Regions from separate parts of the Chryseobacterium taklimakanense genome, predicted to be linked through region 2. Evidence: riboswitches for the same ligand, from Rfam matches in the RefSeq annotation. Region 2 holds a riboswitch; the other holds the start of a gene.
What was found. Region 2 has a riboswitch for S-adenosylmethionine ahead of CKV81_RS09615 (alpha/beta fold hydrolase). Riboswitches for the same ligand answer to the same signal wherever they lie in the genome.
Positions count from the first base shown of each region.

Region 1: linked by a shared signal. The riboswitch ahead of CKV81_RS06540 (O-acetylhomoserine aminocarboxypropyltransferase/cysteine synthase family protein) and the one ahead of CKV81_RS09615 (alpha/beta fold hydrolase) in region 2 are both predicted to bind S-adenosylmethionine.

Region 1 is NZ_LT906465.1:1,375,393-1,379,938, forward strand. Features, by position in the region: one part of gene CKV81_RS06535 (IS3 family transposase) at 1-392, shown strand, start outside; gene CKV81_RS06540 (O-acetylhomoserine aminocarboxypropyltransferase/cysteine synthase family protein) at 450-1,739, opposite strand; SAM riboswitch class I at 1,867-1,971, opposite strand; gene CKV81_RS06545 (hypothetical protein) at 2,157-2,336, opposite strand; gene rpsB (30S ribosomal protein S2) at 2,549-3,313, opposite strand; gene rpsI (30S ribosomal protein S9) at 3,495-3,881, opposite strand; gene rplM (50S ribosomal protein L13) at 3,887-4,342, opposite strand; gene CKV81_RS06565 (hypothetical protein) at 4,544-4,546, opposite strand, start outside.
Region 2 is NZ_LT906465.1:2,009,976-2,014,521, reverse strand. Features, by position in the region: gene CKV81_RS09625 (trans-sulfuration enzyme family protein) at 1-19, opposite strand, end outside; gene CKV81_RS09620 (ACT domain-containing protein) at 104-1,642, opposite strand; gene CKV81_RS09615 (alpha/beta fold hydrolase) at 1,645-2,589, opposite strand; SAM riboswitch class I at 2,642-2,746, opposite strand; gene CKV81_RS09610 (hypothetical protein) at 2,847-3,071, opposite strand; gene CKV81_RS09605 (MGH1-like glycoside hydrolase domain-containing protein) at 3,196-4,546, shown strand, end outside.

The sequences.
Region 1 (4,546 bases), 630 kb from region 2:
GTTTTGACCTATCTGAAAGACCTGTGTTCAGCCAAATCATCAGGATGCTAAAGAAATCATTCAGAAAAGTAAAATCTACACAAAACATCATTCTACATTCTGATCAAGGTTGGCAGTATCAAATGAAACATTACCAAAACTTGTTAAAAGAAAAAGGCATTATTCAAAGTATGTCCAGAAAAGGAAACTGTTTGGACAATGCGGTGATAGAGAACTTTTTTGGAACAATAAAATCAGAAATGTTTTATACCAGAAAGTTTGGTTCCATTCAGGAACTTAAGATGGAAATAGTGAAGTACATTCACTATTACAACAATGATAGAATAAGACTCAATCTCAAAGGAAAGAGTCCGGTACAGTACCGAACTCTTTCCTTTGAGAATATTGTTTAATTTTGTCTAAACTTTTGGGTGCAGTCTAAAAACAGCAGGATTCTTCATTTTAAAATTTTAAGCAAAAGCCTGCTCGAAATCTGCAATGATATCGTCGATATGCTCTATTCCGACACTCACCCGGATTTGTCCCGGTTGGATTCCCGCAGCCGATCTTTCCTCGTCGCTTAACTGTTCATGCGTAGTTGAAGCCGGATTTATGACCAAAGTCTTCACATCGCCCACATTTGCTACATGGCTTGCCAGTTTTAGTTTGTCAATAAATTTGATGGCTTCTTCTTTTCCGCCTTTAATTTCAAAATTCAAGACGCCTCCAAAACCGTTTTTAAAATATTTTTTTGCGGTTTCATGTCCGGGAAAACTTTCAAGTCCGGGGTAAAGGACGCGTTCCACATTTTCATTCTGCTCAAGATATTCTGCGAGTTTATGGGCATTTTCCACAGTTCTTTCGAGTCTCAGGGACAGCGTTTCTAAGCCCTGAATTAATAAAAATGAATTGAAAGGTGCAATCGAGGAACCAAAATCACGCAAACCTTCTACCCTCGCCTTGATGATGAAAGCAATGTTCCCAAACGGGCTTCCCACGCCAAAAACATCAGTAAATTTCATTCCGTGGTAAGATTCGTTTGGTTCAGAAAGGCTTGGGAATTTTCCGTTGCTCCAGTCGAAATTTCCGCCGTCAACAATCACACCGCCGAGACTGCTTCCGTGGCCGCCAATCCACTTTGTAGCTGATTCTACCACGATATTTGCGCCGTGTTTTAATGGAGGAAAGAGATAGCCGCCTGCACCGAATGTATTATCCACGATCAGGGGAATATTGTGTTTTTTAGCCACCTCAGCGATTTTCTCAAAATCCGGAACATTCAGTGTTGGGTTACCGATGGTTTCCAGGTAAAGAGCCTTGGTATTTTCATCGATCAGTGTTTCGAAATTTTCAGGCTCATTATCTTTTGAAAAACGGGCTTCAATGCCCAGCCTTTTTAAACTTACTTTAAACTGGTTGAAGCTTCCGCCATACAGATACGGCGAACTCACAAAATTGTCGCCCTGTTGCAGAATGTTGGTAAGCGCGATAAACTGTGCCGCGTGGCCGGAAGAAACCGCCAAAGCCGCAACGCCGCCGTGAAGCGCCGCAATACGCTTCTCGAAAACATCGGTGGTTGGGTTCATCAGCCTGGTATAGATATTTCCGAATTCTTTCAGCCCGAAAAGATTGGCGGCATGTTCCGCACTGTTGAAGGTGTAGGATGTGGTTTGGTAAACCGGAACGGCGCGGGAATTGGTGTCTTTGTCTACGTCGTGGCCGGCGTGAACCTGCAGGGTTTCAAATCTGTAATTGCTCATTTCTTTATTGTTTTAAAAATTAAAAATTAAAAGGGAGCAACTTATCAGAAGCCTGCCGGAAACAAAAAACTCCTCCGGCAAGCCGGAAGAGTTCTATAGAATAAAAAATCCTTACAAACTGACTTTCGACTTATTTTTCCCGCCTTTGTCGGGTTGAAATTGGCACCTTACCGCACTGGGCAGGTTGCCAAGGTTTCGTAGGGTCAAGTCCCTCCACCTTTCTGAATAAGCTGCGCTGAAACTTGCGTTTCAACAATGCAAATATAGGGATGATTTTGGATTTTGCAAATTTTTATGCGAATTAAACGCGGCCCGGCTTGAACGGAGCTCTTTTTATGAAACGAAGTGGAATAAAAAAGCGGGAGTGGAAGACGGAAAAAGCCGCCCAAATTGACGACTTTTAGAGATATTTTAATTTTATGGATTATTTGGTATTCTACCACCTGGAGGCGGAGTAGGATTGCCATTATTAAGCTCTGCACTGTTCGCTGGTCGCAAAGGATCGGTTGGATGATAAATACTTTCATCTTCTCTGCTTGTACAGCCTATGATCGTAAGGGCAAGCAGCACTAATTGGAAAAAGTTTTTTGTTTTCATATGAAAAAGTTTTGCTTGTTTCAAATGTATAAAAAATTTATTTAAATCACAATATTAATTTTTGTTAACATTAATGCCTGTTATTGTGCACTGTAGCGCGGCAAAAAATCGGGAGCGATTCAAAGGCTCAATACTGGCTAATAACGTAAAACAAATAAAAAAACCGGCTCTGATAGTGAGAACCGGTTTTATTGTATTGAAATCTTAAAAAATTAAGCTTCTGTATCGAAATCAGCATCTGCTTCTGCAGTTACTTTTTCGCCTTCTTCTTTAGATTTTTCTTTGTCTGCTTTTCTTTGAGAAAGTCCTTCCTTGATGGAATCTGATACTACAGAAAGAATCATATCGATTGATTTGGAAGCATCATCGTTTCCTGGAATGACGTAATCTACTTTTCTTGGGTCCGAGTTGGTGTCTACGATAGCGAAAACCGGGATACCCAATTTTTTAGCTTCAGTAACTGCGATATGTTCGCTCAAGATGTCCACTACAAAAAGTGCAGAAGGAAGTCTCACCATGTCAGCGATAGATCCAAGGTTTTTCTCCAGATTTGCTCTTTGTCTGTCAACCTGAAGTCTTTCTTTTTTGGATAAAGTTTCGAATGTCCCGTCTTTTTTCATTTTGTCGATCGCATTCATTTTCTTTACCGCTTTTCTGATGGTTACGAAGTTGGTAAGCATACCACCCGGCCATCTTTCAGTAATATAAGGCATGTTAAGTTCTGCAGCGTGTTTTGCTACAACTTCCTTAGCCTGCTTTTTAGTAGCTACGAAAAGAACTTTTTTGCCTGCAGAAGTAATTTTTTCCAAAGCGTTGCAAGCTTCGTCCAGTTTTACTGCTGTTTTATGTAAGTCGATAATGTGAATACCGTTTTTCTCCATAAAAATGTATGGAGCCATATTTGGGTTCCACTTTCTGGTCATGTGACCGAAGTGTACACCTGCCTCTAAAAGGTCTTTAACATTTGCTTTAGCCATGTCTCTTTTTTGTTTTTAGTTTACGTTCCGCTTTTTTGCAATCAACTCGTCGATAGATGGGAGAAGAGTTTGGATGCTAAACTAAACGGGGCATTTTTTGATTAGATAATAGAACCAAGAGCCAAGAACCAAGATTTCTGAAAGTGTAGAATCCCGCGTCTGGCATCTCGAATCTTTCGAATTAACGTTTAGAGAACTGGAATCTCTTTCTTGCTTTCTTCTGACCTGGTTTCTTTCTTTCCACCATTCTTGCGTCTCTCGTTAGCAAACCGTGTGGTTTAAGTGCTGATCTGAATTCTGCATTGATTTCGCAAAGTGCTCTGGAAACTCCCAGTCTGATTGCTTCTGCCTGTCCAGTATTACCGCCACCGAATACGTTTACGGTAACATCGTACTGCCCTGCAGTTTCTGTCAAAATGAAAGGCTGGTTTAATTTGTAAACCATAACATCTGTAGAGAAGTACTCTTTCGCATCTTTACCGTTTACGGTGAAGTTACCAGAACCTGGCTTCACGTAAACTCTTGCTACTGAAGTTTTTCTTCTTCCAATTTTATGAACTGTAGACATATTAATTATTTAAATTCGTTAACATTAATAGTTTTTGGCTGTTGAGCTTCGTGCTTGTGCTCAGTACCTTCATACAGATAAAGGTTCTTAAGGATAGCAGCACCCAGTCTGTTCTTCGGAAGCATACCTTTTACGGATTTTTCCAAAACTTTCATAGGATCTTTTTTCAATAGCTCTTCAGCAGTCTGCGACTTTTGCCCGCCAGGATATCCTGTATGCCAGATGTAAGTCTTGTCAGCCCACTTGTTTCCTGAAAGAGTAATCTTTCCAGCATTCAAAACGATTACATTATCGCCACAGTCAACATGTGGTGTAAAGTTCGTCTTGTGCTTACCTCTCAAAATCTTCGCAACCGTGGAAGCCAGTCTTCCCAATGGTTGTCCTTCAGCGTCTACCACAACCCATTCTTTATTAGCGGTAGCTTTGTTAGCTGAAACGGTTTTGTAACTTAATGTATTCACACTTTTTCGTTTACGGTTAAACATAATTTTCCCAATAAGGGTGTGCAAAGGTATGGTTTTTTTTCGGAATGAAAAAATTTCTGCAGAGATAAAGCAGAAATATTCTGGAATTCAAATTATTGACTGAAATGAGCGAAACTTTTAACCTTAATAAAAAATTACACTGAGATTTACGAAGAGGTATGAATTTTCAGGTTACGCTTA
Region 2 (4,546 bases):
CGTTTGATAGATTTTCCATTTTTGTTATATAACAGTGTCTCATTTAAACAGTTTACCAATCTCATTGTTACATTTTTTCATTGGTAACCTGGTACATTATAAACTATTTGTTTTCTGAAATTCTTAAAATATCCCCAAAAACGCCACGGGCAGTAACTTTAGCGCCGGCTCCGGCTCCCATAATTACGATGGGATTTTCACCGTAACTTTCCGTGTAGATTTCAAAAATTGAATCTGAACCTTTTAGTTGACCCAGTGCTGAATTTGCGGGAACCGAGATTAATTTTACGTCCAACTCTCCTTTTTCCTGCTGCAGATCACCGTGCAAATCCCCAACATAACGCAAAACATGGTTGCTTTGCTGCTTTTCTTTTAATTTCTGATATTCTTCATCAAGTTCGGGGATTCTTGCAATGAATTCTTCTTTTGGAATCTCAAGTAAATGTTCAGGGATTAAATTCTGAATATTAATGTCGGAAAATTCATTGATCAAATCAAGCTCACGAGCCAAAATCAAAAGTTTTCTCGCAACGTCGTTTCCGGAAAGGTCTTCGCGGGGATCAGGTTCTGTATAACCTTTTGCCATCGCTTCGCCGATAATGGCTGAGAATTTATCATTACGAACCGAAAAATTATTGAAAATGTAACTTAAAGAACCAGAGAAAACACCTTTAATCCTTGTAATATTTTCACCGGAAAGATGCAGCAGTTTTATGGTGTCAATCAACGGTAAACCTGCGCCGACATTGGTTTCGTACAGATAATTCTTCTTATTTGCGGAGAGAATATTCCTGAAATTTCGGTATTCCGAAATGGGGAGCGTATTAAAAACTTTGTTCGAGGAAACCAGGTCAAAGCCGTTTTCAGCCAGTGCGTAATAGTTTTTTACGAATTCCTTGCTTGCGGTATTGTCCACTGCTACAAGGTTTTCGAGCTGGTTTTCCTTTGCAAAATCAATCAGTGTCTGTATGCTGGAATCCTGTGTAGAATAATTTATTTTCTGACGCCAGTCGCTTCCAAAGCCCGCTTTATTCAGCGCAATTTTTCTGGAGTTTGCAATCGCTACCAATTTCAAATCAATACGTTTCCGGTTCAGGATTTCGTATGAGCTGTCGAGAATCTGCTCTATCAATTCTTTTCCTACATTCCCGTGCCCGATGATCGCCAAATTGATTTTTTTAGGTTTTCCGAAAATTTCAGCTTCGATAAGATTTCTTGTTTTTTCAAGCTGATTTGATGCGACTACAAGATTTATTCGGCCGGCCGATGCAACCTGATTCAGCAACAAGGGGAAAATTTTATTACGCTGAAGTTCGGTCAGGATTTTATTATAATTTTCAGAAACCACACCGATAACCGCCAAGTCCTTAATTGCGAAAATCTGCGTTACTTTTCCTGCTTTCCTTTCCTTTTCGAATTCTTTATTCAGACATTCAACCGCTTCATCTGCATCGTTTTCATCAACCAAAACGGAAATTCCGTTTTCAATCGCCTGCTGAGAAATCACACCCACGGAAATATGAGCATCATTCAAAGCGCGGAAAATACGGCTATCAATACCAATCTGGCCTAGGAAATCAATGCCTTCAAAATTAACAAGTGCTTTATTTTCAATTATGTTTATATCTTTCTGATTTTTCATCTTTAGTTTACAATTTTCATTAAAATTTCATTGAGCTGCTCATACTCCATCAGGAATGCATCGTGTCCGTGTATTGAATTGATTTCGTGGTAGCTGACATCCACATTAGATTTTTTTAAAATTTCATAGCAATTTTTTACCTCAAACTCCGGGAAAAATAAATCGGAATTGACGGCTATGAGGTGAATTTTAGCTTTAATTTTTCTGATATCATCAAATTTTGCATCGATAGTCATCAGCAGTTGATTCATCAGTTTGTAAGCTTTTAAACTAAATCTTTCGTTGAGCGTTTTCCCGTGATAATTTAGCCAGTCGTGCGATTTCAGAAGTCCTTTCTCAGCATCAAAATCTTTGTTGAATCTCTGATTGATGGATTCGGGTGTTCTATAGCACAACATCGCGTGAATCCGGGCTTTCTGGAGCGGTTCTTCAGAATGATTGAGCAGAAACGTCTGCACTAGGCACTGCGAATGCAGCCAGTCGGTTGTTCTGTAATCTGAGGCTACGGGAATGAAGTTTTCTGCAAGTCCGTTTTCAAGCGCCAGCATTTCCCAACCGATCGCGCCGCCAACTGAGCCGCCAATCAAAGAGTGGAGTTTTGTGATTTTAAGTTCTTTTAAACCCAAAAGAAAAATTCTGGCGATGTCTTTAGTTTTAAAATCTTTATAGCTTTCGATAAAAACGCCCTCGTACCCATTTCCGGGAATATTGAAACAGATTACGGTAAACCGTCCGGTATCAATAATTTTATCTTCGCCAACCAAAGTTTTCCACCAGCCTTTTTCGCCGGAAACCGCAGAATTTCCGGTAAGCGCGTGATTTACCAAAACTATGGGAGCGGAATGAAGTTCTCTGCCGAAAACTTCATAACTCAAATGAATATCGGCAGTATTGCCTGATTCAGTTTTAAAATTACGTAATGTGATATGTTGCAGTGGTGGATTCAATTTTCTTACTATTAAAAAAATTGAAAATGCTACCTGTGAAAGTAAGTGAACGCTGTTATCTATCCCAAAAATGAGTAGAATTTAGCACCTTCTCGCTGTTTCGCAAGGGTTGCCAAGGTTTCGCAGGGTCTATTCCCTCCACCTTTCTTGATAACATTTTCAATATGTAAATGAACAAATCTGCGACAAAAGTAATGCAAATTTTCCTTTTCGCAAACTTCTGGCGGAATTTTCTTTAATTTGGGATCTACTTAAAACTATTCTTCTACGAAGATAAGTTCCTTCTGCTGCAGGTTTTCAGCTTCCTGATCTTTTCCGATTTCCTTCAGGCTTTCGATGCGGACTTTAAGCAGATATTTTATTTTATCAAAAAGTTCATCCAGATTTGTAGCCTCGGCAACCATCCCGTCCAGTTCGCGTGAATACGCAGCGTATCCCAAGGTTGAAGGGTGATAAATGATGTGAATTACATTAGATTCCATAACAGCAATTTAATTTTCTTAAAGTTAGTAAATCATTGACTTTCTACATATTAAATATCATTAACCAACCCTTAAAATTCGGTTAATCAAAAAACAATTATTTTAGCACTTTAATTGAAAAGTGATGAATGCTGAACAGGAACGATTACAAAACCCCGACTGGAAAACGTGGGGACCGTATGTAAGCAACCGCCAGTGGGGTACGGTTCGCGAAGATTACAGCCCAAACGGAAATGCCTGGGGATATACTACTTACGAAGAGGCATTGAGCCGGAATTACCGCTGGAGTGAGGACGGAATCGCCGGAATCTGTGACTATAAACAGAGGCTTTGTTTTGCTTTTTCGTTCTGGAACAAAAAAGATAAATTCATTAAGGAACGCTTTTTTGGACTAAGCAATTACCAGGGAAATCACGGCGAAGACATTAAAGAAATTTTTTATTATCTGGACAGCACACCTACCCATTCTTACATGAAAATGGTGTACAAATATCCAATCAACGAGTTCCCATATCAGGATTTAATTGAGGAAAATGGCAGACGCACCAAGCAGGACCAGGAATATGAACTTGCCGATACGGGAATCTTTGACGATGATGAATACTTCGATATCTTTATTGAATATGCAAAAATCAATCATGATGATATTCTTATTCGCGTTACAGTAGCCAACAGAAGCGGTAAAAAAGCGCCACTGGTATTGCTTCCCACACTTTGGTACCGTAATAACTGGGCGTGGGGTTACGGAAATTACAGGCCTCAACTAAAAAGTTCGGCGAGCGGAAAAATTGACATAGAGCACGAGGCTTTAGCAATAAAAAATTTCTACGCACGGGACGCAGCCGTTGAAGCGTTTTTTTGTGAAAATGAGACCAACAGCCAAAAAATCTTCGGAATACCTTCTGAAAATAAATTCTTCAAGGATGGCATCAACGATTATATTACCAAGGGCCTAGACAAAATAAATCCTGAGAAGGAAGGAACAAAAGCGGCGTTCTGCATTGACACGGAGATTGAAGCAGGTGAAAGTAAAACCTTCGATTTCCGGTTGAGTCCGCACGAGATGGACAATGCTTTTTATGATTTTGATGAAGTACTAAGACTCAGAAAAGAAGAATCCGATCTGTTTTACGACGAAATACAGTGCGAAATTACCGATGAAGATGAGAAAAATGTTCAGCGGCAAGCGTTTGCCGGACTTCTTTGGAACAAGCAATTTTACCATTACAATGTCTCAAAATGGCTTAAAGGCGACCCAAAGTATGATGCACCGAGGGATTTCAGTAATTATGTACGCAACAGGGAATGGGAACACATGCAGAACAAGGACATTATCTCCATGCCCGACAAATGGGAATATCCCTGGTTTGCGACGTGGGATCTAGCCTTTCATTGCGTGCCGTTTTCACTGATCGACAGCAGATTTGCAAAACACCAGCTGCGGCTGCTCACCAAAGAATGGTACATCCATCCAA